3 regions of the Pseudoalteromonas sp. J2K-J031 genome follow, and region 1 is predicted to be linked to each of the others. Evidence: predicted binding sites of a transcription regulator. Region 1 holds the regulator's gene; each other region holds the start of a gene.
What was found. Region 1 encodes LexA, which represses DNA repair genes until DNA is damaged. Its sites were predicted from a motif close to TACTGTATNNNNATACAGTA; they were not measured.
Positions count from the first base shown of each region.

Region 1 (8,540 bases):
GGTTAAGTCCCGCAACGAGCGCAACCCCTATCCTTAGTTGCCAGCGAGTAATGTCGGGAACTCTAAGGAGACTGCCGGTGATAAACCGGAGGAAGGTGGGGACGACGTCAAGTCATCATGGCCCTTACGTGTAGGGCTACACACGTGCTACAATGGCGAGTACAGAGGGCAGCAAGCTGGCGACAGTGAGCGAATCCCTTAAAGCTCGTCGTAGTCCGGATTGGAGTCTGCAACTCGACTCCATGAAGTCGGAATCGCTAGTAATCGCAAATCAGAATGTTGCGGTGAATACGTTCCCGGGCCTTGTACACACCGCCCGTCACACCATGGGAGTGGGTTGCACCAGAAGTAGCTAGCTTAACCTTCGGGAGGGCGGTTACCACGGTGTGATTCATGACTGGGGTGAAGTCGTAACAAGGTAGCCCTAGGGGAACCTGGGGCTGGATCACCTCCTTATCACGATTTAGAACTGATTTGTTCGTAGTGTCCACACAGATGATTGTTAGTTAAATGGCTTAGGCTGTTTAATTAATATTGCTCTTTAAAAATTTGGAAAGCTGATAGAAAAAATTCTTTGAATCGAAAGATTTAAAAGAGTTTTCAAAAGTAAAATTATGCCATTTGCATCGAAAGATGTGATTGGTGTCTACTTTAGTATTCAATATTTAACTTCTGGCGAAGTTTAAATCAGTCCTTTATGTATAACTCAAACTATTTTGGGTTGTATGGTTAAGTGACTAAGCGTACACGGTGGATGCCTTGGCAGTTGGAGGCGATGAAGGACGTATTAACTTGCGATAAGCCTAGTCAAGCTAGTAAAAAGCGCTTGAGACTAGGATTTCCGAATGGGGAAACCCACCTATTTATAGGTATCATATGGTGAATACATAGCCATATGAGGCGAACGCGGAGAACTGAAACATCTAAGTACCCGTAGGAAAAGAAATCAACCGAGATTCCGGAAGTAGCGGCGAGCGAAACCGGAGCAGCCCTTAAGTTTATTTGTGATTAGTGGAATGTTCTGGAAAGGACAGCGGCACAGGGTGATAGCCCCGTACATGAAAATCTATAGTAAATGAAATCGAGTAGGTCGGGACACGTGTTATCTTGACTGAATATGGGGGGACCATCCTCCAAGGCTAAATACTCCCAACTGACCGATAGTGAACCAGTACCGTGAGGGAAAGGCGAAAAGAACCCCTGTGAGGGGAGTGAAATAGAACCTGAAACCGTGTACGTACAAGCAGTAGGAGCACCTTCGTGGTGTGACTGCGTACCTTTTGTATAATGGGTCAGCGACTTATATTTTGTAGCGAGGTTAACCAATTAGGGGAGCCGTAGGGAAACCGAGTCTTAACTGGGCGTATAGTTGCAAGGTATAGACCCGAAACCCGGTGATCTAGCCATGGGCAGGTTGAAGGTTGAGTAACATCAACTGGAGGACCGAACCCACTAACGTTGAAAAGTTAGGGGATGACTTGTGGCTAGGAGTGAAAGGCTAATCAAACCGGGAGATAGCTGGTTCTCCCCGAAATCTATTTAGGTAGAGCCTCGGACGAATACTTACGGGGGTAGAGCACTGTTAAGGCTAGGGGGTCATCCCGACTTACCAACCCTTTGCAAACTCCGAATACCGTAAAGTACTATCCGGGAGACACACGGCGGGTGCTAACGTCCGTCGTGAAGAGGGAAACAACCCAGAGCGCCATCTAAGGTCCCAAAGTGTATGTTAAGTGGGAAACGATGTGGAAAGGCCCAGACAGCCAGGAGGTTGGCTTAGAAGCAGCCATCCTTTAAAGAAAGCGTAATAGCTCACTGGTCGAGTCGGTCTGCGCGGAAGATGTAACGGGGCTAAACATACCACCGAAGATGCGCCTGCGTACTTTGTATGCGGGGTAGGGGAGCGTTCTGTAAGCCGTTGAAGGTGATCCGAGAGGGTTGCTGGAGGTATCAGAAGTGCGAATGCTGACATAAGTAACGATAATGGGAGTGAAAAACTCCCACGCCGGAAGACCAAGGGTTCCTATCCCATGTTAATCAGGGTAGGGTGAGTCGACCCCTAAGGCGAGGCGGAAACGCGTAGTCGATGGGAAACGGGTTAATATTCCCGTACTCGACATGAATGCGATGGGGAGACGGAGCAGGCTAGGCAGGCATGGCGTTGGTTGTCCATGTGAAAGTAAGTAGGTTGGAGACTTAGGTAAATCCGGGTTTCCTTAAGACTGAGATACGAGACGAGCTACTACGGTAGTGAAGTTGTTGATGCCATACTTCCAGGAAAATCCTCTAAGCTTCAGTTCATGTGGAATCGTACCCCAAACCGACACAGGTGGTCAGGTAGAGAATACTAAGGCGCTTGAGAGAACTCGGGTGAAGGAACTAGGCAAAATAGTACCGTAACTTCGGGAGAAGGTACGCTGCTGACGGTGAAGGGACTTGCTCCCGGAGCTGTTGGCAGTCACAGTAACCAGGTGGCTGGAACTGTTTATTAAAAACACAGCACTGTGCAAAATCGCAAGATGACGTATACGGTGTGACGCCTGCCCGGTGCCGGAAGGTTAATTGATGGGGTTAGCGGCAACGCGAAGCTCTTGATCGAAGCCCCGGTAAACGGCGGCCGTAACTATAACGGTCCTAAGGTAGCGAAATTCCTTGTCGGGTAAGTTCCGACCTGCACGAATGGCGTAATCATGGCCACGCTGTCTCCACCCGAGACTCAGTGAAATTGAATTTGCGGTGAAGATGCCGTATACCCGCGGCTAGACGGAAAGACCCCGTGAACCTTTACTATAGCTTGGCACTGAACATTGAACCTACATGTGTAGGATAGGTGGGAGACTTAGAAGCAGGAACGCTAGTTCTTGTGGAGTCGTCCTTGAAATACCACCCTTGTAGTTTTGATGTTCTAACGTAGGTCCCTAATCGGGATTGCGGACAGTGCCTGGTGGGTAGTTTGACTGGGGCGGTCTCCTCCTAAAGAGTAACGGAGGAGCACGAAGGTTTGCTAAGTACGGTCGGACATCGTACGGTTAGTGTAATGGTAGAAGCAAGCTTAACTGCGAGACGGACAAGTCGAGCAGGTACGAAAGTAGGTCATAGTGATCCGGTGGTTCTGAATGGAAGGGCCATCGCTCAACGGATAAAAGGTACTCCGGGGATAACAGGCTGATACCGCCCAAGAGTTCATATCGACGGCGGTGTTTGGCACCTCGATGTCGGCTCATCACATCCTGGGGCTGAAGTCGGTCCCAAGGGTATGGCTGTTCGCCATTTAAAGTGGTACGCGAGCTGGGTTTAGAACGTCGTGAGACAGTTCGGTCCCTATCTGCCGTGGGCGTTTGAGAATTGAGAGGGGTTGCTCCTAGTACGAGAGGACCGGAGTGAACGAACCGCTGGTGTTCGGGTTGTCATGCCAATGGCACTGCCCGGTAGCTACGTTCGGAATCGATAAGCGCTGAAAGCATCTAAGCGCGAAGCGAGCCTCGAGATGAGTTCTCACTAGAGCTATAAGCTCTCTGAAGGGCCGTTGGAGACTACAACGTTGATAGGTTGGGTGTGGAAGCGCTGTGAGGCGTTAAGCTAACCAATACTAATTACCCGTGAGGCTTAACCATACAACGCCAAAGTGGTTTGTATGAAGCACTGATGAATAGCAAGAAGTTAGATAGCACTGAAGTAGACAAATTGAATATCAGCCTTCCGAATTTATGGTTCTGAATTTATCAACACCTTCCATGGCGTTGACCCTAACGGGCCGCACTAAAGTGCGTTAAATTTTGTTCCAGACAAAATTTTGCTTGGTGACAATAGCGTTTTGGACCCACCTGATCCCATTCCGAACTCAGTAGTGAAACGAAACAGCGCCGATGGTAGTGTGGGGTTACCCATGTGAGAGTAGGACATCGCCAGGCTCCTAATAAGAGAAACCCGTTGCAGCAATGCAGCGGGTTTTTTGCTATGTGCGTTTTAAATTATCAGAGTTAAGTTACATTTTATGTTTTTATTTAATTTTGGTTGAATTATAGCCTATTTGTATTTCATCTTATCGATCAATAATCGACTTTATAATTGTATATGTTTGCCATTTACATTAAGCTGTATATAATCACAGTATTCATTTTATGGTGGAGTCCTTGATTATGAGGCCATTAACAAGTAGACAAGCTCAAATTCTTGAGTTAATTAAAGTATTTATTAAAGATACTGGTATGCCTCCCACTCGCGCTGAGATAGCTAACACGCTCGGGTTTAAAAGTGCCAATGCAGCTGAGGAACATTTAAAGGCTTTAGCTAAAAAAGGCTTTATTGAAATGGTACCCGGTGCAAGTCGAGGCTTAAAATTAATTGAGGATGAAGCACCTGAACAATTGGGTTTACCTCTAATTGGCCGTGTTGCAGCTGGGGAGCCAATACTGGCGCAAGAACATATTGAAAGTCATTATCATGTAGACCCATCTCTTTTTAAACCCGCGGCTGATTTTTTGTTACGAGTGCATGGTATGAGTATGAAAGATATTGGAATTATGGATGGCGATCTACTTGCTGTACATCGTGCGACCGTTGCACGTAATGGGCAAGTTGTTGTTGCTCGAGTTGGTGATGATGTAACTGTTAAGCGCTTTGAGCAAAAAGGTCGTAAAGTTTATCTTCATGCTGAAAATGATGAATTTAACCCCATAATAGTGGACCTATCTAAAGAAATGCTTGATATTGAAGGGCTTGCAGTAGGTGTGATTCGAAATTCTGATTTTATGTAACTTCTGTTGATTGCTGATACTTTTGTTAGCAATCAAGTTCATTTTTTATTTAGCTTTTGTCTATAAAACTTATATTTAACATCTTATTATCATTATTGCTTGCCCTTTCTCAATTCCTTGCCTAGTTTTTTAATACCTCATTTAAAAAAATTATAAAATATTAATAAATAATAATAATGAAATTACATGTCGTATCGTAATTTTCGTTGTGCTTACAACTTGATAAGGGAGTACCGCATGAGAAAGGTCTTTATGTCCTTTTTCCTTATGTCTTTGTCGCCATTTAATGTATTGGCTGATTCCAAATACAATATGACCACAGGTGTGACTGACATAAGCGAAAACGTTTACAACCTGCATATGACAATTTTCATTATATGCTGTGTTATAGGAGTGATTGTTTTTGCTGTTATGTTTTGGGCGTTACTTCGTCACCGCAAATCAAAAGGGGCGATTGCAGCTCAATTTCATGAGAGCACTAAAGTCGAAATTCTGTGGACTGCCATTCCTTTTGTAATATTGATTGGTATGGCAATCCCAGCAACTAAAACATTAATTGCTATGGAGGATACGAGTAAGGCAGATCTAACAATCAAAATTACGGGTTCACAATGGAAATGGCATTATGAATATCTTTCTCATGATATTGGTTTCTATTCAATACTTTCTACTTCGCAAGACCAAATTCATAACCGCTCAGAAAAAGACAGTAATTACTTACTTGAGGTTGATAAACCGCTTGTTATTCCTACAGACCGAAAAGTTAGATTTCTAATGACCTCCGATGATGTTATCCATTCATGGTGGGTTCCTGCTTTTGCTGTAAAAAAAGATGCCAACCCTGGGTTTATTAATGAGGCATGGACACGAGTTAATGAGCCAGGCATATATAGAGGTCAATGTGCTGAGCTATGCGGAAAAGATCATGGTTTTATGCCAATAGTTGTGGATGCTAAATCACCAGATGAATTTGATGCTTGGTTAGTTTCTGTAAAAGATGAAAAAGAAAATCAAAACGCTGCAGAGCAAGCTTCACTTAGCCAAACACTTAGCAAAGATGAGCTTATGACTTTGGGTGAACAAGTATATATCGCCAATTGTGCAGCTTGTCATCAACCAACAGGTATGGGATTAGGCGGTGTTTTTCCTGCGCTCAAGGGCAGCCCTATTGCTACTGGTGAAATTAATGATCATATCGATATAGTTATTCATGGTAAGTCGGGTACGTCAATGCAATCTTATTTAAAGCAACTTTCACTTAAGCAACTTGCAGCTGTTATTACATATGAACGTAATGCATGGGATAACAATACGGGTGATGTAATACAACCCAGTGATGTGCAAAGCAGAATTGAGGAAAAATAATAATGACTACAATCGCGCATAATCATGAAGACACCTCACATTCCCCATCAGGAATAAAACGTTGGCTGTTTACTACAAATCATAAAGACATTGGCACGCTCTATTTATTATTTTCTTTATTGATGTTTTTAATTGGTGGTGCAATGGCTATGGTGATCCGTGCTGAGCTTTTTCAGCCTGGTTTACAGTTAGTTGATCCTAACTTTTTTAATCAAATGACGACTGTTCATGGTCTTATTATGGTTTTTGGTGCAGTGATGCCTGCTTTCACTGGTTTAGCTAACTGGATGATCCCCATGATGATTGGCGCACCTGATATGGCGCTGCCTAGAATGAACAATTGGAGTTTTTGGATTCTTCCTTTTGCTTTTACTATTTTATTAATGTCACTGTTTATGGAAGGAGGTGGCCCAAATTTCGGTTGGACTTTCTATGCCCCGCTTTCAACTACCTATAGTAATGATAATACTGCTTTTTTTGTTTTTGCTATCCATATAATGGGCATTAGTTCAATTATGGGCGCGATTAATGTCATTGTAACGATTGTCAATTTACGCGCTCCAGGCATGACTTGGATGAAACTCCCCCTATTTGTATGGACATGGTTGATCACTGCTTTTTTACTCATAGCTGTAATGCCAGTATTGGCTGGTGCCGTTACAATGGTTCTGACTGATAAATATTTCGGCACTAGTTTCTTTAATGCAATGGGAGGGGGTGATCCTGTTATGTTCCAGCATATTTTTTGGTTCTTTGGGCATCCTGAAGTTTATATCATGATCTTGCCAGCCTTTGGCATTATCTCTTCTATTGTACCAACCTTCTCTAGAAAACCATTATTTGGCTATGCATCAATGGTTTATGCAACTGGTTCGATCGCATTTCTATCTTTTATTGTGTGGGCTCATCACATGTTTACCACTGGCATGCCACTGGCTGGTGAATTATTTTTTATGTATAGCACTATGCTAATTTCCGTTCCGACAGGTGTAAAAGTATTTAATTGGGTTGCCACTATGTGGCGAGGTTCAATTAGCTTTGAAGTGCCGATGTTGTTTAGTGTGGCCTTTATTGTGTTGTTTACCATAGGTGGTTTCTCTGGATTGATGCTCGCAATTACACCTGCGGACTTTCAGTATCACGATACTTATTTTGTAGTTGCGCATTTTCACTATGTTTTAGTTACAGGGGCTGTTTTTTCAATTATGGCGGCAGCTTATTATTGGTTACCTAAATGGACGGGCCATATGTACCATGAAGGTTTGGCGAAAACACATTTTTGGTTGTCACTGATTAGTGTCAATGTCTTGTTTTTTCCTATGCATTTTGTTGGGCTCGCTGGTATGCCAAGACGAATCCCTGATTATGCGCTTCAATTTGCTGACTTTAATGCGATTATCAGTATTGGTGGTTTTGCTTTTGGTTTGTCACAGCTGCTATTTGTTTGGGTTGTATTTAAATGTATTAAAGGTGGGGATAAAGCAACATCTCAAGTTTGGGAAGGTGCACAAGGCTTGGAGTGGGAAGTTCCATCACCAGCACCTTATCATACATTTGAAACGCCACCGGTTATAAAATAATGGCTACCGCTAATTCTAAGCTGTTAAAAAAATTGCTTTTAATTGCTTTTGGTATGTTTGGTTTTGCGTTTGCATTGGTTCCTTTATATGACGTTTTTTGTGAGGTTACAGGTTTAAATGGAAAGCCATCACTTGAACAAGCGGTAGTTAGTACTGATGTTGATAAAAACCGAATCGTTGATGTTGGATTTATCACTCATATTCAAGGGCTTGCCCCATTTGAAGTTTCAGCAAATACCCAAAAGGTGAGTGTTCAACCCGGTGCGATGCATAAGGTGGTATTTAGTGCAAAAAATATCAGTAATACAGACCGAGTTATGCAGGCGATTCCATCAGTATCACCTGGTTTGGCTGCTAAGTATTTACATAAAATAGAGTGCTTTTGTTTTAATAAGCAGCCCTTATCTGCAGGTGAGGAAGCGGAACTAGCACTTATTTTTTATGTTGATACAGCACTGCCTTATAAGTTTGAAGAATTAACTTTATCTTACACTGTTTTTGATATCAGCGAACAAGTTCAGCAAGCAGTATCAACCCCTCCAAAGGAGACTGTTAATGAAACAAGAATATGAACATTACTACGTACCCGCGCAAAGTCCTTGGCCAATTGTTGGAGCTGTAGGATTATTTTTCATTGCTATAGGTGCAGCGAGTACGGTTATTAACTCGACCAAAGCAGAACCTTCGGGTTTCACACATTACTTATTATATGTTGGCATTTTAACGATCATTTTTATGTTATTTGGTTGGTTTAAGAATGTCATCACTGAATCTGATGCTGGTTTATATTCTAAACAGATGGATCAATCTTTTCGTCAAGGAATGAGCTGGTTTATCT
Region 1 is NZ_CM200279.1:316,870-325,409, forward strand. Features, by position in the region: rRNA gene AC3KZC_RS01480 (16S ribosomal RNA) at 1-456, shown strand, start outside; rRNA gene AC3KZC_RS01485 (23S ribosomal RNA) at 728-3,614, shown strand; rRNA gene rrf (5S ribosomal RNA) at 3,797-3,911, shown strand; gene lexA (transcriptional repressor LexA) at 4,140-4,757, shown strand; gene coxB (cytochrome c oxidase subunit II) at 4,995-6,122, shown strand; gene ctaD (cytochrome c oxidase subunit I) at 6,125-7,702, shown strand; gene AC3KZC_RS01510 (cytochrome c oxidase assembly protein) at 7,702-8,274, shown strand; gene AC3KZC_RS01515 (cytochrome c oxidase subunit 3) at 8,258-8,540, shown strand, end outside.

Region 2 (8,540 bases), 240 kb from region 1:
TGCATGTTTTTAATGTGTTGAATTAACATTACTCACAAAAACCTTTAATCTAGTCATTACGTTATTATTTGAGCCAAATTAATGAAAAAATTTTCAATAGCTCTGAGCTTATTATTTGTTGCTAATACCCTAAATGCTTCAATTTTAACTATTGAAGAGCAACGAATAAACAAAGCGCTCCACGCTTTACCTCATTTGAATAGTAAAATAGAAGCATCTGATCAAAAAGTGCAAAGCATTTTGTCTGAATCCAATTACAGTGCAATACGACAAAAGTTACATTATTTTGGTGAGTCCTTGTGGCAAGAAGAGGTGAAGAGCGTACAGCAAGGCCGTTTAGATGATCGAGACCTTTACTGGCAGCGTTTAAGTGTCGTTAAGGCAATTAAACTAAAGAACAAGGCATTTAACCAAGCCGAGCTCACTAGTTTGATAGAGGTATTTGAGAGTAGCAGCCGTGGCCGCACTGAGTTGTCATTTACAGAACCAACAATGAAAAAAATACTGCTTACAGGTTTTGATCCTTTTTTATTGGATAAAAACATTGCACAAAGTAATCCTTCAGGCATTGCGGCATTGTTACTTGATGGTCAGGTCATTGAATATAACGGTATCAAGGCGCAAATTAATACTTTGATGGTTCCTGTTCGCTATCAAGATTTTGATGATGGTGAGATAGAGTCAATTTTAGCCCCATTTTACGCGCTAAATAATGTTGATTTGATTGCGACCATTTCGATGGGTCGATCGGACTTTGATTTAGAGCATTTTCCTGGCCGTCGTCGCAGTGTAACAGCGGCAGATAACTTGAATGTATTGACGGGAGCAACCCCTGTTTCGCCTATTATTCCAATGTTGGCGGGTCAAGTTTTATCTGGGCCTGAGTTTGTGCAATTTAGTTTGCCTTATCATGCCATGCAGCAGGCAAAAGGAGATTATAAAATCAACGATAACCGTAAGGTGCAAACGTTAACTAAAACATTTTCAGCAAAACAGCTTAATGAACTTAGAAATGACATTGCGGTAGAGGGCGGTGGTGGCGGTTACTTATCAAATGAGATTTCTTATCGTAGTATCAGGCTAAGAAATTTATTAGGTTCAACAATTCCAACGGGGCATATTCATACTCCACGAATCATTGAATTTGATGAAAAAGCGAATCAAGCTGTAATGAATCAAATTGTTGAAATGTTGAAACAATCATTAACTCAAATTTAGTTTTTGATCGACGAAAATACTTGGTTTAACCCTTGACCTGTTTGAGGGTTAAACTCAATGACTAAGTCATTAAGGCTAAGTTTTTCAGTTTTTAACGTGGTCAATAAACATTGTCGCGTGAGGTTTTCGCCGCATTTATTGGCCGCTTCAATAAAGAGCCAAGCACTTAAATAGCCTTCAAAACTAATATGATTTAAAGCATCTTCTTTACTTTTTTTCATATCGCTGCGAAATGAGAGGCAAGCTTTAATCGAGCAGGTATTAGGGTTCGGAACTACTTCTGTAACCAATACGTGACTTTTGTATTTGAGTTTTTTAAAAAGATCGTCACTTGAAGCAAATGAAACAGTAGTAAATACCGGCTTAAAATTTCTCTCGTAGCTCGAATTTATCAGTTCACTCAAAGGTTCAGCCGTTCCTACTAGCACAACTGATTCTACGTTGTGTTTTATTAATATTGTCAGTGCGTGCTCGATATCGGATGTATTGCGCCTAAAGCGTGTGATGACAGCGGGTTTAATATTGAGGGCTTTGAGAATTATGTTAATTTCTTTTTCTATGGTTAATCCAAATTCATCAGCTTGAATTAAAAGACCTATATTGTTAACTTTTTGTTCATTTAATAAGTAATTAACCTGAAACTGCATTTCTTGGTGATAGCTAGCCCTTAAATTATAAGTGTTTACTTGTTCTGGTTGTCGTAAAAATTCAGCACCGGTCATTGGCATTAAATATGGGATTTGGCTATTTTCAAGTAGCGCTAAAATTGCATGTGAGGTGGGGGTACCTACATAGCCAAAAAGTGCAAAAACATTATTATTGAAAATCAGTGAGCGGGTATTTTCGACTGTTTGTAACGGTTCATAACCATCATCTAGACTGAGTAATTCGATTTTTCGGCCATTCACACCACCTTGTTCATTGATCTTATTAAAATAAGTTAATGCGCCAAGTCTAAATTGTTGCCCTAATTTTGCTGCTGGGCCGCTTTGTGCATTTGACATGCCAATTGTTATCCTATTTTCACTAACGCCTTGTTCAGCCTGAGTTAATAGGCTTAAAAACAAAAGTATTATGTAGTGAGAGTAGTATTTCAAATTAGCCTTCAAGGTAGGTTGACCATTCTAAAAGAGCATGCTTTATCGCTGCCTCTAATTTTTTATTACCGCCAAAGTTTAAAACTGATTCAATCTGTTGTGAAGTTTGATTTTGTAATATTAGCCTAGTTAACAAAAGTTGCGACTTCTCTGAGCAGCTTTTTAATGCATTAGGTTGCTGCCACATTACGCGCCAACAACAAGGAAAAGAATAGGCTATTTGCTGCGTATTGTTACTTAGCAACGTTATGTCGGTAAGATCTTCTTTGCTCGACTGCTGGGTAGGTAACTGGTTGAGTAATGCTATGAGTAGCTTTGGGTTGATGATATGAAGGTAATGCAAACTGCCCAGAGGTAAATCACGATTAAATCGTTCAATTAAGAGGCTTATTTGTGGCTTTAATTTAGTGAGTGGTTTGAGCATGATGCAAGCATGTTCGGCACTGACTCCATCTTTTTTAAATCCAATTTTTACTGCTTTATATCCCTGGTTCTGCCAAAAATGTATTAAAGAAGGGTGTGCACCAAAGCTGGCGCCGATACTGGTAATATTTCTAGCCATTTGTTGTTCAATAAATGCTAATAGCTGCTGGCCTATTTGTTTATTTTGAAAATGTGGATGAACTGCAATACGAACAATACGTGCTAAAGACTCAGTTAAAAAGCACTGCTGCTGTTGAATTTGAGCAATAGATTGTGCAAGAAGGTGGCCTTGCGGTCTTCGTTTTCCTGCAATAATTGCTTTGCTCAGCTCAATGCTCAGCGAGCCTTCAATGGCGACAAGGGCGGTAGCAATGACTTCGTTTAGATGTGTCACTATAAAAATACGAGTGTTTGCAGCATCGAGTAGATGGCGAAAGTCGTTTGCTGAGGTTTGGTAATGCGCAAGGACTAATAAAGAGAAAACTTGTTGCAAGAGATGCTCATCATCGTATAGAGCTAGTTGAGTGACTTCTTTAAACTGCAAAGGCTCAGTTAATTTAGTTAAAGCTGTGCAGTTAGATTCTAAACCTAATAATTTATTGATTGTTTGTTCAAGAGGGTCTTGGTTTGCAAAACGAATGGGTTCGTCTAAGTGAATAAAGCGACTATCAGGAAAGTGCTGTTTTAAATAGGGGTGAAATCGTAAGGTAAAACCACGACCCATTCCCTCGTAACCATGAATAGTGGTAGCAAATATAATTCGATTAAATTGATTTAGCAGTGCTATTAACATTGGCACAGGCAAAGATGCAGCCTCATCTACAAATAAAATATCGGCTTTGATTGGTTGGCTCAACAGCTGATCTGGTGGAATATAGCAAAAATTAGTCAGTATGTTTTGCCCAGCTTTATAATCAGAAAATGTGAGACTTGCAAAGTGGCTAAATGCGCTTTCAACAGCCCTGCGTTGGCTTGCTGTAATGACAATTTTTTTACCTTGTGCGACTAATTGAGCTGCGGCAATGCCCAGAGCGGATGATTTCCCTCGGCCTCTATCTGCTGTCAGCAGTAAGGGTCTATTTGCCCGACCTAGACTTTGTTTAATGATCCGCTCAATCGCACCTTTCTGTTGATGGGTCTCTATTTGGCAAGGATTTGGTGTAATAAGAGGTATTGTTAAACCTAGGTGCTGATCAAGTTGAATGTGCGTTAGATGAGTTAAGTGTTTGGCAAGGCGTTTATTAAAATAGCTGTATTGATTAAGCTGCTCAGCAGATTGATAGGCATAAAAGTTGGGATCTTTAAAATCATCGAGTTGTTTATAATTAGGCAGGATTAAAATAAGCAAGCCACCCGCTTTTACTGTGCCACTGAGGGCTGCCAGTTTGTCGGGGCTAATCCCTGAAAAACCATCATATACTGCAAAATCAAATTCTTGCCCTAATATTTGATGGGTGTGTTCAGGCCACTGTGCAGCAGCTAGCTCATCATGTGTACTTAACACAAGTTGCTTACCAATCAAGCGAGGTAATAAGGCATTAACTTGCTGATAGCCCCAAAGTTGCTCACCACTGATAACCAGCAGTTGTCGGTGCCGGTTTTGTTTTAACTGAGCTAGGTAAGGGCTTAGCTTGTTAAGCTCAGTCATATTTATAGGCTCTGTAGGCGAGCATAAGCTGTTACCAGCCATTTGGTTCCTACATCGTCAAAAGCTACTTGAATGCGTGATTGCGGGCCTGTGCCTTCGTAATTAAGTACCGTGCCTTCACCAAACTTAGTGTGTAATACGCGTTGACCTAAATTAAAGCCGGTATCTTCAAATGCAGCATGGCTCATGGTTGCACTGAAGCGATTGCTTGCTTGTGGTCGAGTGACCTGAGTTCTAATTCTGATTTCTTCAACACAGGCTTCTGGAATTTCTCGTAAAAAACGCGAAGGGCTGTGGTATTTTTCTTGGCCATATAAGCGGCGTGTTTCTGCGTGGCTAATGTAGAGTTTCTCCATTGCGCGAGTCATGCCTACATAACAAAGGCGGCGCTCTTCTTCAAGGCGACCCGATTCTTCGTTACTTTGCTGAGAAGGGAACATCCCCTCTTCAACACCTGCCATAAACACTAACGGGAATTCAAGGCCTTTTGCTGAGTGGAGGGTCATCATTTGCACTGCATCCTCATGCTCTTCGGCTTGACCCTCACCTGATTCAAGCGCGGTATACGATAAGAAGCCAGTTAATGGTGATGCAAATTCCTCTTCGTTTGGCAGTTCAAACTGACTACAGGCGTTAATGAGTTCTTCTAAATTTTCAATCCGAGCTTGGCCTTTTTCACCTTTTTCAGCTTGGTACATCGCCATCAAACCTGTGGTGTGAATTGCTTGTTTGGCTTGCTCTTCGAGCGTTAAGTCAAGGCTGACTTTTTCGACTTTCTCGATAAGTTCAATAAAGCTATTAACAGCATTCGCAGCGCGACCTGCTAAATGTTTGTGCTCGATTAATGCTTTTGCTGCATACCAAAGCGGAATCGATTCGTTACGTGCACAGTCGCGTATTAAACTTAAGGTGCGTTCCCCAATGCCACGGGTGGGGGTATTTATGACCCGTTCAAATGCGGCATCATCTTGGCGATTACTGATTAAACGTAAATACGAAAGTGCATCTTTGATTTCTTGGCGTTCAAAAAATCGCATGCCACCGTAAATGCGGTATTTAAGCCCTTCTTGCAGTAATGCTTCTTCTAAAATACGTGATTGGGCATTATTACGATATAAAATAGCGGCATCTTGTAAAGCGTTACCTGCATTGAGCCAAGTCTTGATTTTACCAACAATAAAACGTGCTTCATCGAGTTCGTTGTAGGCAGCATAAATAGAGATTGGTTCACCTTCGCTGCCTTCGGTCCAAAGGCTTTTGCCCATACGCTCTGAGTTATTAGCTATTAATGCATTGGCAGCGGTTAATATGGTGCTGGTTGAGCGGTAATTTTGCTCAAGCCGAATGGTTTGCGCATCAAAGTCAGTTAAAAATCGACGAATATTTTCGATTTTAGCACCGCGCCAGCCATAAATACTTTGATCATCATCCCCCACGATCATCACATTTCCACCTGTGCCAGCAATCAGTTTTAACCACGCATATTGGATAGTATTGGTATCTTGGAACTCGTCAACCAACATGTGTGGGAAACGTTGCTGATAATGACGTAGCAGCGTAGGATTATTTTTCAGTAACTCATAACAGCGCAGTAAAATTTCAGCAAAATCAACTAAACCTGCACGGTCGCACGCATCTTGATAGGCGGCATAAACATTTAAAAACATTTGCTCGTTTACATCATATGCTTTGATATCTTTAGGGCGAAGCGCTTCGTCTTTTTTGGCGCTGATGTACCATGAGATTTGCTTTGGCGGCCATTTTTTCTCATCGATGTTCATCGCTTTGAGTAAGCGGCGGATCATTCTAATTTGGTCGTCGGAATCAAGAATTTGAAATGCTTCAGGTAAATGTGCTTCTCGATGATGGGCACGTAAAATGCGATGTGATAGGCCATGAAATGTGCCAATCCACATGCCGCCAGCAGATGTTTTAAGGGTTTCTTCAACCCGAGAGCGCATCTCTTTGGCTGCTTTATTGGTAAAGGTTACAGCAAAAATACTATAAGGAGAGGCATTTTCAACTTGCATAAGCCATGCAATGCGATGAACTAACACTCGTGTTTTACCTGAGCCCGCGCCCGCTAAAACCAACATATTTTGAAGTGGTGCGGCAACAGCATCACGCTGTTTATCATTTAAACCATCAAGTAATTCAGAGACGTCCATCAGTTGACCTTTTTCAATGCTAATGGCGCCAGTATAACAGGAGTTTTCATTCGGCTAAATAAAATACTGTTTGTATGAACAGTTATGTTGTGTGTTAAACACACTTATTTTTTAGTTGATGCTAACGTGTCTTTGAGGCGATCTTGTACCGTTTCAACTAATCGGTCAGGTTGAAATTTAGATAAAAACGCATTACATCCGACTTTTTCGACCATCGCTTGATTAAAGCTACCGCTTAAAGAGGTATTTAATACTACATATAAGTTTTTCAATTTAGGGTGATTGCGAATTTCATAGGTGAGACGATACCCATCCATCACGGGCATTTCAGCGTCAGTAATGACCATTAAAAACTCTTTTTCGACATCGATACCTTCATCAGACCAAGATTTTAGAAGCTCATAGGCTTCTTGGCCGTTTTGAGTTGGAATAATTTCTATGCCGAGTTGCGATAAAGTATCCCTTACTTGACGACGTGCGGTAGGTGAATCATCGGCATGTAAAATTTTGCGGCCGACAAATTGGTTAACCATGTCGGGATCTAAAATACCCGCTGAAATTTCGACTTTGTATTCGACAATTTCAGCCAAGACTTTTTCAACATCAATAATTTCAACTAATTGTTGGGTGCCATTACGTTCTAATTTTGTTAGAGCCGTTAAGTAGTGATTTTTCCCAACGGTGCTGGGTGGCGGCATAATATTAGACCACGTCATATTGACGATTTGATCAACTTTACCCACTAAAAAGCCTTGTACAGAGCGATTGTATTCGGTGATCACCAAGTTGCAGTCATCACCATGTTCAATATGTGGTAAACCAATGGCTTGGCGCAAATCAATCACAGGAATTGACTCGTTTCGGATATTAGCAACGCCCGAAATTTTGGGGTGGGCATTGGGTAGCATATTGAGTTTTGGCAGTTTTACGACTTCTTTTACCTTAAATACATTTAAGGCAAATAGGTGGCGACTATGCAGATGGAATAAAAGAAGTTCAAGACGATTTTCACCGACTAGTTGAGTGCGTTGATTTACGCTGTCTAAAATACCTGCCATTTTATACCGCAACGATAATGCTAATTGTCTGTATAGTTTAATACTAAATACGCAAATACCTAATCAAATTGTTAATATTTAGTGATGGTTTTTATGATGACTTAAGCGATTTAATGGCTTTCAAGCGCTTAAGTCACTGCTTGGGCTGAAAATAATGGGGGATTATTATTTAATTACTAGCTGTTGCAGCTCATTGATATCTTGAATTTTGATGTGAGCTAAGCCTTTGTAATTGTATGGAGTAAATTGATTTTCTAGCCATACAGACATGCAACCTGCGTTATTGGCACCTTGGACATCTGTATCGAGACTGTCACCAACATGCAGTATATTTTCAAGGTTTAAATTAAAATGCTGCGCTGCTAGTTTAAAGAGTTCACGGTTGGGTTTTGCTTTACCATCCCGGCCTGCCATTAAAACTAAATCGAAATAGCCTTTTAAATTAAACTGTTCTACATCAACGTTTCCATTGGTAATTGCTATTATTTTAAAGCGAGTTTTTAAAGCCTTTAGTAATGCTAAAACGTTATCAGAAACAATAATATTACTTCTGGCATCGGCAAATGCTTGATAAGCCAATTGTGCATGGTGCTTTGCTTCATTTTGAGCGTATCCAGCTTGAACTAAACCAAAGTAAAGAGCATGCTGGCGCCATGATGTCACATCATCTATTAACTGAGGGAATTGTTTGGCGACTTGCTCGCGGCAGTTGTGCCAAAAGTCAGTGGTTGTTGGCCATCGTGTTAGTTGTTTTAGGTAATCGTTTTGCGCTTTTACCGCAGCGATAATAATGGGGCGATTATCATAAAGCGTATCGTCTAAATCGAAGCTAATGGCTTTAATTTCAGCTAGTTTTTTAAATATTTGCACAGAGTTAAACCTTAAAAAATGGATATTTAACGTTGTTTTTTTGCTCTTGGATGGGTGT
Region 2 is NZ_CM200279.1:79,910-88,449, forward strand. Features, by position in the region: gene AC3KZC_RS00380 (PA0049 C-terminal domain-containing protein) at 82-1,218, shown strand; gene AC3KZC_RS00385 (ABC transporter substrate-binding protein) at 1,215-2,222, opposite strand; gene AC3KZC_RS00390 (GNAT family N-acetyltransferase) at 2,317-4,428, opposite strand; gene uvrD (DNA helicase II) at 4,389-6,554, opposite strand; gene AC3KZC_RS00400 (chemotaxis protein CheV) at 6,659-7,612, opposite strand; gene AC3KZC_RS00405 (HAD-IA family hydrolase) at 7,778-8,482, opposite strand; gene xerC (tyrosine recombinase XerC) at 8,509-8,540, opposite strand, start outside.
Region 2: the regulator LexA is predicted to act here: its motif matches at 6,619-6,638, upstream of uvrD (DNA helicase II).

Region 3 (8,540 bases), 1.7 Mb from region 1:
ACATGGCATTGGGGATTTTAGATGATCATGAATTTGATCGTGATATTGTTCATTTTGAGGTCGACAATTCGGATAGGATTTTAGTTTTTACCGATGGAATTATTGAAGCAGCGGATAAAAATGATGAATATTTTGGCGAAGAGCGATTACTAAGAATTATAGGGAATCGCCCAAATGCTGGTATTAAAGATTTAGTATCCGCAGTGAAGCAATTTAGCGGTGATATTGCTCAACAAGATGATTTGAGTTTATTACTACTTCATTGCCGACCAAGCCCCTTAATAAAACAGTCTGAACGAATTTATTGTGATATACCGATGCACTTTTCTTTACATCTTGATGCGTCATTGCTGCAAAAAACAGACCCCGTTTTGCAGTTAATTAATTTAGTATCAGGCATTGAAGGTGCATCAGAGCATCGTTCAAACTTATTTTTACTGTTATCTGAAGCATTTAATAATGCATTAGATCATGGCGTACTTAAGCTTGATTCTAAATTGAAAAATAAAGAAGATGGATTTTTTCTTTTTTATGAACAGCGGCAAACTTTGCTTTCTGATTTATTACATGGTGAAATTGTAATAACGGTTAATTATGATCCAATTACTCACAATATTGCATTTACAGTTAAGGATTCTGGCGATGGTTTTTTATTGCACCAGACTACCGTGAATAATGATTGCGATGAGCAACATGGTCGAGGTGTGAACTTAATCGCTGAAATAGCAAGCTCAGTACACTATAATGAATCGGGAAATGAAATAACAATTATTTATTGTTTAGACAATAATTAACCTTCTGAGTTACTACATTTCGTAATTTGGTCATGATAGTATCAAACAATATTTTTTAGATGCATTGATGGCTAAATGACGGCTTCGTATATTGATATAGCACAAATAAATTGTAATCCTACCGCGGTTGCAGAGCAAAAGCATAAACTGCTTTCTTACCTTGATATCCACAGTAACAATACTGAAATTACATGGCAATATCACGTACCTGAACTAGGTGAAGGTGGTAGTTGTAGTTTATTTGGCCAGTTACAAAAAGAACCTTTTAAGTTAAATAGCCTAATTGATGAACACAACCCTAAAAACACTTTAGCGCTTGCTAAATTACAATCAATTGTAAATTACGTTGTTGAAGCAACAAGCATAGATTGGTTTGGAATTTATCAAAAACGTTCGATAAACCAGGGTTACGAATTGGTGAAGCTTGCATATTTTGGAGCGCCAAGTCGTGCGACATTTCCATTGACCACTGAATTTGCTGCTATTAGCAATAATGTTCAGGTCGGCTTAACCAAGCGGGCACGCATAATCAATGATATTCCACAGTATTTATCACAAGGTGGTGAGTATTATACGTGTGATCCAAAGGTGCTTGCAGAAGCTTGCTTACCTGTTTTAGATTCGTCAGGTGCTTTACTTGGGATTATTGATGCGGAAGCATTTAGATTAGATTTTTTTGATGAAAGCACATTAGCATTGTTAATTGCAGCTTGTTTAGTCATTACTGAGTGCTTACCAATAGATTAAGTTATATACCCTATTTAATAGATATTTACGATGCAAGGCTAACTTATTTGTTGAATATACAGCTTAAGTTAGTGTTTTATTAACCCCGAATAAAAGAGATACGTTCAATGTTTTCTATTTTGAAACCGTTACCAACAGACCCAATATTAGGCCTAATGGCCGCTTATCGCCAAGATACCAATCCAAATAAAATTGATTTAGGTGTCGGTGTATTTAAAGATGAAACTGGTCATACACCAGTACTTAAGGCTGTTAAAAAGGCTGAAGCATTTCGTTTAGAAAATGAAACATCAAAATCCTATATTGGTTTAGCGGGTGATTTAGGTTTCTGTAACAAAATGGAAACGCAATTGCTAGGTGAGCATAAAACGCTACTTGCAAACAGAGTCCGTACAGCACAAGCTCCAGGTGGTACCGGTGCGTTACGTGTTGCGGCTGAATTTATTGTCCGTTGCAATCCGAAAGCGACAGTTTGGGTGACCACACCAACATGGGCAAACCATATTAGCTTATTTGAAGCAGCAGGATTACAAGTTAAAGAATACCCGTATTATGATTATGAAAATAAAGGGCTGTTATTTGATGAAATGATTGCATCATTAAAGCAAGTTCCAAAAGGCGATGTGGTACTGTTACATGCATGTTGTCATAACCCAAGCGGTATGGATTTAAATATTGAACAATGGAAAATAGTTGCAGAGCTTGCTGTTGAGGTAGGTTTTACGCCATTAGTTGATATCGCTTATCAAGGTTTTGGTACAGGACTTGATGATGATGCAGCAGGACTTCGCTTATTAGCCGACTATGTAGATGAGTTAATTATTTGTTCATCGTGCTCTAAAAACTTTGGTTTATATCGTGAGCGAATCGGTGCGTGTTCTATTATTTCATCAGATTCTAAAGTGGCAGATGTAGCTAATTCAGTTTTGTTGAGTGTTGTACGTAGTATTTATTCTATGCCTCCAGCACATGGTGCTGCGATAGTTGATACTATTCTTGGTAGCACAGAATTAACCGCACTTTGGCATCAAGAATTAGCTGAAATGCGTGATCGTATCAATGGATTACGTACTTTGATTGTTGATTCTTTAAATGCAGAAGGTATTGATCAAGACTTTTCATTTATTAAACACCAGTTTGGTATGTTTTCGTTTTTAGGTATTAATAAACATCAAATTGACCGTTTACAAAAAGAATATGGTATTTATATGGTTGGATCTAGCAGAGTCAATGTGGCAGGTGTAAGCCACGCTAATGTCGACTATTTCGCCAAAGCAGTTGCCGCAGTATTAAAATAAATTATTTAAAATAAAAGCGGGGTAAACCCGCTTATTTAACTTACTTTTTTGATTTTAGCCACATTACCAGATTCATCACTTGGTATCTTTTTTTCTTCATTCTTCTGTGGTTTAACGTCATTGGTTTTTAAAGCACCTTTAAGTGCATTAATTATATTCTCTTTATCTTTGGCCATTTCTAAAGCTAATGATTCAACTTGTTGTTCACTTAACGGCACATTGATAGTTGATAAAATAGCTTCAAGTGACTCTGCAATATCCAACATTTTGTCATACGCATCGGCATCTTTTTTACTAGTAAAAGTCATTCGCTCGACTCCATTTCTTTCTACAACATATTTTATTATAACGGCCATAAATACCCCATAAGAGCTACTGTTTTTATATACAGTAATCTCTTTTTATTTGAGTTTCAAGTTAGAACACTTAATAAATCATATTTTTTATTGTGTTCCTATTTATTTTAATAAATTTTGACATTTTTAATTATTTATTCTTTATTTTAAGTATTAGCAATTGTGCTAATAAACCGTTAGTCCAAGAAGGACATCATGGAGGAAAAACAATGAAGTTTATAACAGTAATTAGTTTTGTAATGGCTTTACTTGTATCAATGCCTACTACGGTATTTGCAAATGAAGGCACACAACCTGAAAATTTACCTGTTCAAGTTGAATCTGAGTTAATTAATCTCAATACTGCAGATGTTAAAGCGTTGCAGTCACTGCCAGGTCTTGGTAAGACAAAAGCAGCTGCAATTATTTCTTACAGAGAGCAGTTTGGTGAGTTTGCATCTTTATCCGATCTAAAGAAAGTCAAAGGAATAGGTGATAAAGTGATCGCAAAACTTGATGGTAAAGTACGTTTTTAAAAAGGGCCTGATGGCCCTTACTATTAGAAGGATGATTTTTACTTAAAATAATCGTCCTTCGCTCTTTCTAGGTTATTACGAATAAAATAGTAACTTAATGGATTAGTTATTAAGGGATAAGTTAATCCAACTGCCACCAAATAAAGTAAAACATGCCAACCATCTACTGACGCCAGAATCAAAAATAACGGTGTAATGATCAATAACTTAAGAATATTTAAAATAGTTTTTTGTGGCGTAGACATATAACTTAAAGCAATCTTAATTATGTCTGCTCTTTGAGTAAATTTAAGTCCTTGCAAAGCTGGGATCTTTCGAGAAGTAAAGTAAATCATGTTTAACGCTCTCTAAAGTGACTTTGTTTTGATTAATTTAACTACGACTACGCCCAGTAGTGTACAGCTATAAAAAGCAAAGATAATTTGCATCCAGGCTGGCATACTTAAGCTTAAAAATGACCAACTTATTTCACCACAATCGCCTGTTGCAGCAAAAAATGCAGGAAACCACTCATGTAGTGGCATAAAACTAGGGAAGTTTGGCACAATTTCACAGCTAAATGCAAAAGGATCAGTGTTTGTTTGCATTGCAATATGCTCATTTGCAATTATCCATCCCCAAAATGCCGATACTGCCCAACAGCCATACCCGAATAAACGTAATGCTATATTTTTTGGATTGATCGCTGTAAAAAGAGTTAACGTTAAACCAAGTACAGCGCATCGTTGGTAAATACACATGATGCAAGGTGCTAGGTTGAGATAATATTGGAAAAATAAGGCGCAGATTTCAAATAAAACGGCACTCAGGCCAAGTGATAACCACGCAAGTCGAGATAATGGAAGGTTTGCAATAAAATTCATTTTATTCCTATGAAAAAGCGCTAATCCAGCGATATTTAATATCAATTAAGGCATTGAGATAGTTTGATTAATACTTTAGGCAAAGTATATAACTAGTTTTATTTTGAGAGTATAAAAAAACCGTGCTAAAAAGCACGGTTTTTATTTTATAAGGGGGTGTTAATGCCCTGTAGCAGTACTCGTCACCGACGTAGCGACGTGGTGTTCAATAAGGTGCCAGTGGTACAAAATGTCAGTCCAATCAGCAAGGCTTTGATATGTAAAAAATAAGCCAACAAAAGTGAGTACGATTGTATAAGGCAAAGCCATATACACCATGCGGCCATATGATAGTCTAAGAACAGGCGCTAAGGTGGATGTGAGTAAGAATAAAAACGCAGCTTGTCCATTTGGTGTGGCAACGCTTGGCAAGTTTGTACCTGTATTAATCGCGACAGCTAATAAATCAAACTGATCACGCGTAATTTGACCAGCTTGCCACGCTGCAGCAACTTCGTTAATGTAAACAGTGCCAACAAATACATTATCACTGACCATCGATAATAAACCATTGGCCAGAAAAAACATGACTAATTGCATATTTCCTTCAAAAGTGAGTACCCAAGAAATAACAGGGGTGAATAAGTGTTGGTCAATGATCACAGCAACGACTGAGAAAAACACACATAATAATGCGGTAAATGGAAGAGCTTCTTCGAATGCTTTACCTATTTGATGTTCATCAATAATCCCTGCGGAAGCAGTTGTGAAGATAATCACAGTAAGGCCAATCAAGCCGACAGCTGCAAAATGACCAGCGAGTGCGATTACAAGCCAAACAGCAATTAAACCCTGAATAGCTAAATTTACAGTTTCCCTTTTTGAGCGTTTACTATCTTGGTGTGTATCGAAATCAACCAAGATTTGACGCACAGTCTGGGGTAGCTGCGCACCATAACCAAAAGATTTTGTTTTTTCTAAAAAGAAAGTTGTTAATAGACCCGCAAGTACTACGGGTACGGTGATTGGCGCCATACGAAATAAAAACTCAGTAAAATCCCATCCTGCTCGCTCTGCAATAATAAGATTTTGAGGTTCTCCAACCATAGTACATACACCGCCAAGAGCAGTACCAATTGATGCGTGCATTAGAAGGTTACGTAAAAATGCACGGAATTCTTCTAGTTCTTCACGTTTTAATATCGCAACTTGTTCATCATCATTGACATCATGCAGGGATGCATAATCTTTACCTGAAGCCACTTTATGATAAATGCTATAGAATCCCATCGCGACCGATATGATGACGGCCATAACCGTCAGCGCATCTAAAAACGCAGATAAAAATGCAGCGGCCAATGCAAAAGCAATTGAAAGTTGGACTTTGCTTTTGAGCTTAATAACAAGCTTGGTAAAAATATACAGCAAGAGATCCTTCATGAAGTAGATACCTGCAATCATGAAAATTAGCAGCAGAATGACATCAAGATTTTGCGCTATTTCATGTTCTACTTTGCTGGCGCTAGTCATACCAATTATTACAGCCTCGATCGCAAGTAAACCACCTGGTTGTAATGGATAGCACTTTAAAGCCATAGCGAGTGTAAAAATAAACTCTAACACTAAAGCCCAGCCAGCTAAGTAGGGGCTAATCATATAAATAACAGGATTGATAGCAAGAAATGCAATAATGGTAGTCTTGTACCAGTTTGGCGCGTTACCGAGGAAGTTTTTGGCCAGTGCTGAAAAAACAGTTTGTTGCATATGCGTTCCTTTATGTGTAACTAGTTATTTTTTGGAGTATTATTTAACTTAATCTAGCCAATAGCATGTGTAAACTAAATTTATCTTAAATATATAAGTAGGTTTGAATTTCCGTTCTAACTTATTAATTTATAGTTTAAAATGGGGACGTATTCCTCCTTATATTCAATGTTTTTATCCTTCTTATCTTTGCTACATTTTCTTGTTAGTTGCGTATCATCTGGTACAATCAGTGATTGATGAAGTAACATATAACTATTAAAGTGGAATTTTAATGAGAATTTTCAAAGCGAAGAGCCCCGCTGGTTTTGCAGAAGAATATATAGTGGAATCGATTTGGAATGGTGAGTTTCCACCAGGGTCAATTCTGCCTGCAGAGCGCGAGCTTTCAGAGCTCATTGGTGTTACTCGTACCACTTTAAGAGAAGTATTACAGCGCCTTGCGCGCGATGGCTGGCTTACTATTCAACATGGTAAACCAACACGAGTTAATGATTTTTGGGAAACATCTGGTTTAAATATTTTAGAAACTCTTGCGCGCCTAGATGAAGATAAAATGCCTGATTTAATTGATCAGCTACTTTCAGCAAGAACAAATATCAGCGCTATTTATACTCGAGCAGCGATTAAAAATAATCCGCGAAAAGTAATTGAGATTTTAGAGCGCAGCGAAACAATCGAAGACACACCGCAGGCATTGGCAGAGTATGATTACCGTATGCACCATGAGCTTGCTTCTGCATGTGGTAACCCAATTTATGTATTAACGCTGAATGGTTTTAGAGGATTGTACTCTAAAATAGCACAGCATTATTTCTCAGATCCTCGTACACGTGAATTGGCGCGTCAATTTTATCGCGATTTACTGGTATTGGCACAAACGAATAAGTTTGATGAAGCAATCTTTTTGATGCGTAAATATGGTTTAAATTCAGGTCAAATTTGGCATGAATTACGTAACTCTATCCCTGAAAATATTATGGATTAATAGAGTTCGATTTCATGCTTATAAAAAGACCCCTCGATGAGGTAATGCCGCACTTAAGGTGAGCGGCTTTTTTATTTTTAGCCACAGGGTAGCGGTTTTTCGATACTTTTAGTGTTCTTGGGTAACTTCGTTCTCGTTTTCCCTCTAGCTTAAATTGACTGGCATTTCTTTCTATTTCCAATATCTGTCCGGGGACATTACCGGGCGCATAAATTGGCATCATAGTCAGCTTATGGATGATGTGTGATGAGGCATCTCTAAAGCTTAGTTGGTTTGGGAAAACACTCTTGAGCGACTTCGCCATCAGGACCATCTTATAGCGGATTAAGTTGTACGCCAACAGCACCCCCCATAACTCCTGTCTAATGAGCTCTGGTAAGTTGCTTCTTAACGTAAACCTACTTGCCAACAAGTGTTGCTTCATTTCTCGGTAGCCCATCTCTATTTCCCAGCGATGGCTATAAAGGTCGACTATTTCTGCCGATGGATATGCCATAGGGTCGACCATGGACGTGAGTATTTTGACTTCTTTTCCTTTGATTAGTTTGGTGATAAGTCGCACGTCCATTGTTAAGGGCAACTCTGGTCGCTTTTTTCTCGCTTGAGGTGTGGTGGTTAGGCGGATGAGTTTATCTTGCCTGCCAAGACGTTTGATTTCCTCATACTGTACGTTCTTCTTTAGCGGTAATAACCAATGTGTGTTGATGCCTTTATGCTGCCAATCATGTAACAAGCCTAGTGAGTAAAAGCCTTTATCAAACAATGTTAGGCTGTTATCTGGTACACGTGCTATGAGCTGTGCTGCCAGTGTCATCTCATTTTCACTCACGCTACTCAATGCACTATCAAGAATTAAGTGGCTACTAAGCTCCATCAGACATACCATTCGTACCTGAGGATAGCCTGCTTCACTGGCTTTATTCGCTGTACGGGCAAAGGCTGCGCTGTTTTCTTTACTATCGGGCGTGCGCCATACAACGCCATCTACACCAAATAAGTTCAGACCACACCAATGGGGATGCTCAGCTCGCTCATGCCACTTCTGTGCTGAAAGATGAAATACATCTCGAACCACATCACTGCCTAGCTTCTTTCTCGCTTGTGTCACGGCACTGCGTGCGACGTAATCCACATCCTGCGGTAATACAATATCGAGCTTGTTGATGAGCAGGCGGACTGATTCAGTGCGAAAAAGTGACATACCTATCACGGCCCAAATCATTGCATCCATAGGCA
Region 3 is NZ_CM200279.1:2,475,993-2,484,532, reverse strand. Features, by position in the region: gene AC3KZC_RS11220 (ATP-binding SpoIIE family protein phosphatase) at 1-794, shown strand, start outside; gene AC3KZC_RS11215 (GAF domain-containing protein) at 870-1,541, shown strand; gene AC3KZC_RS11210 (amino acid aminotransferase) at 1,649-2,839, shown strand; gene AC3KZC_RS11205 (YebG family protein) at 2,875-3,195, opposite strand; gene AC3KZC_RS11200 (ComEA family DNA-binding protein) at 3,405-3,710, shown strand; gene AC3KZC_RS11195 (DUF6170 family protein) at 3,749-4,045, opposite strand; gene dsbB (disulfide bond formation protein DsbB) at 4,058-4,573, opposite strand; gene nhaB (sodium/proton antiporter NhaB) at 4,733-6,316, opposite strand; gene fadR (fatty acid metabolism transcriptional regulator FadR) at 6,591-7,304, shown strand; gene AC3KZC_RS11175 (IS4 family transposase) at 7,294-8,540, opposite strand, start outside.
Region 3: the regulator LexA is predicted to act here: its motif matches at 3,213-3,232, upstream of AC3KZC_RS11205 (YebG family protein).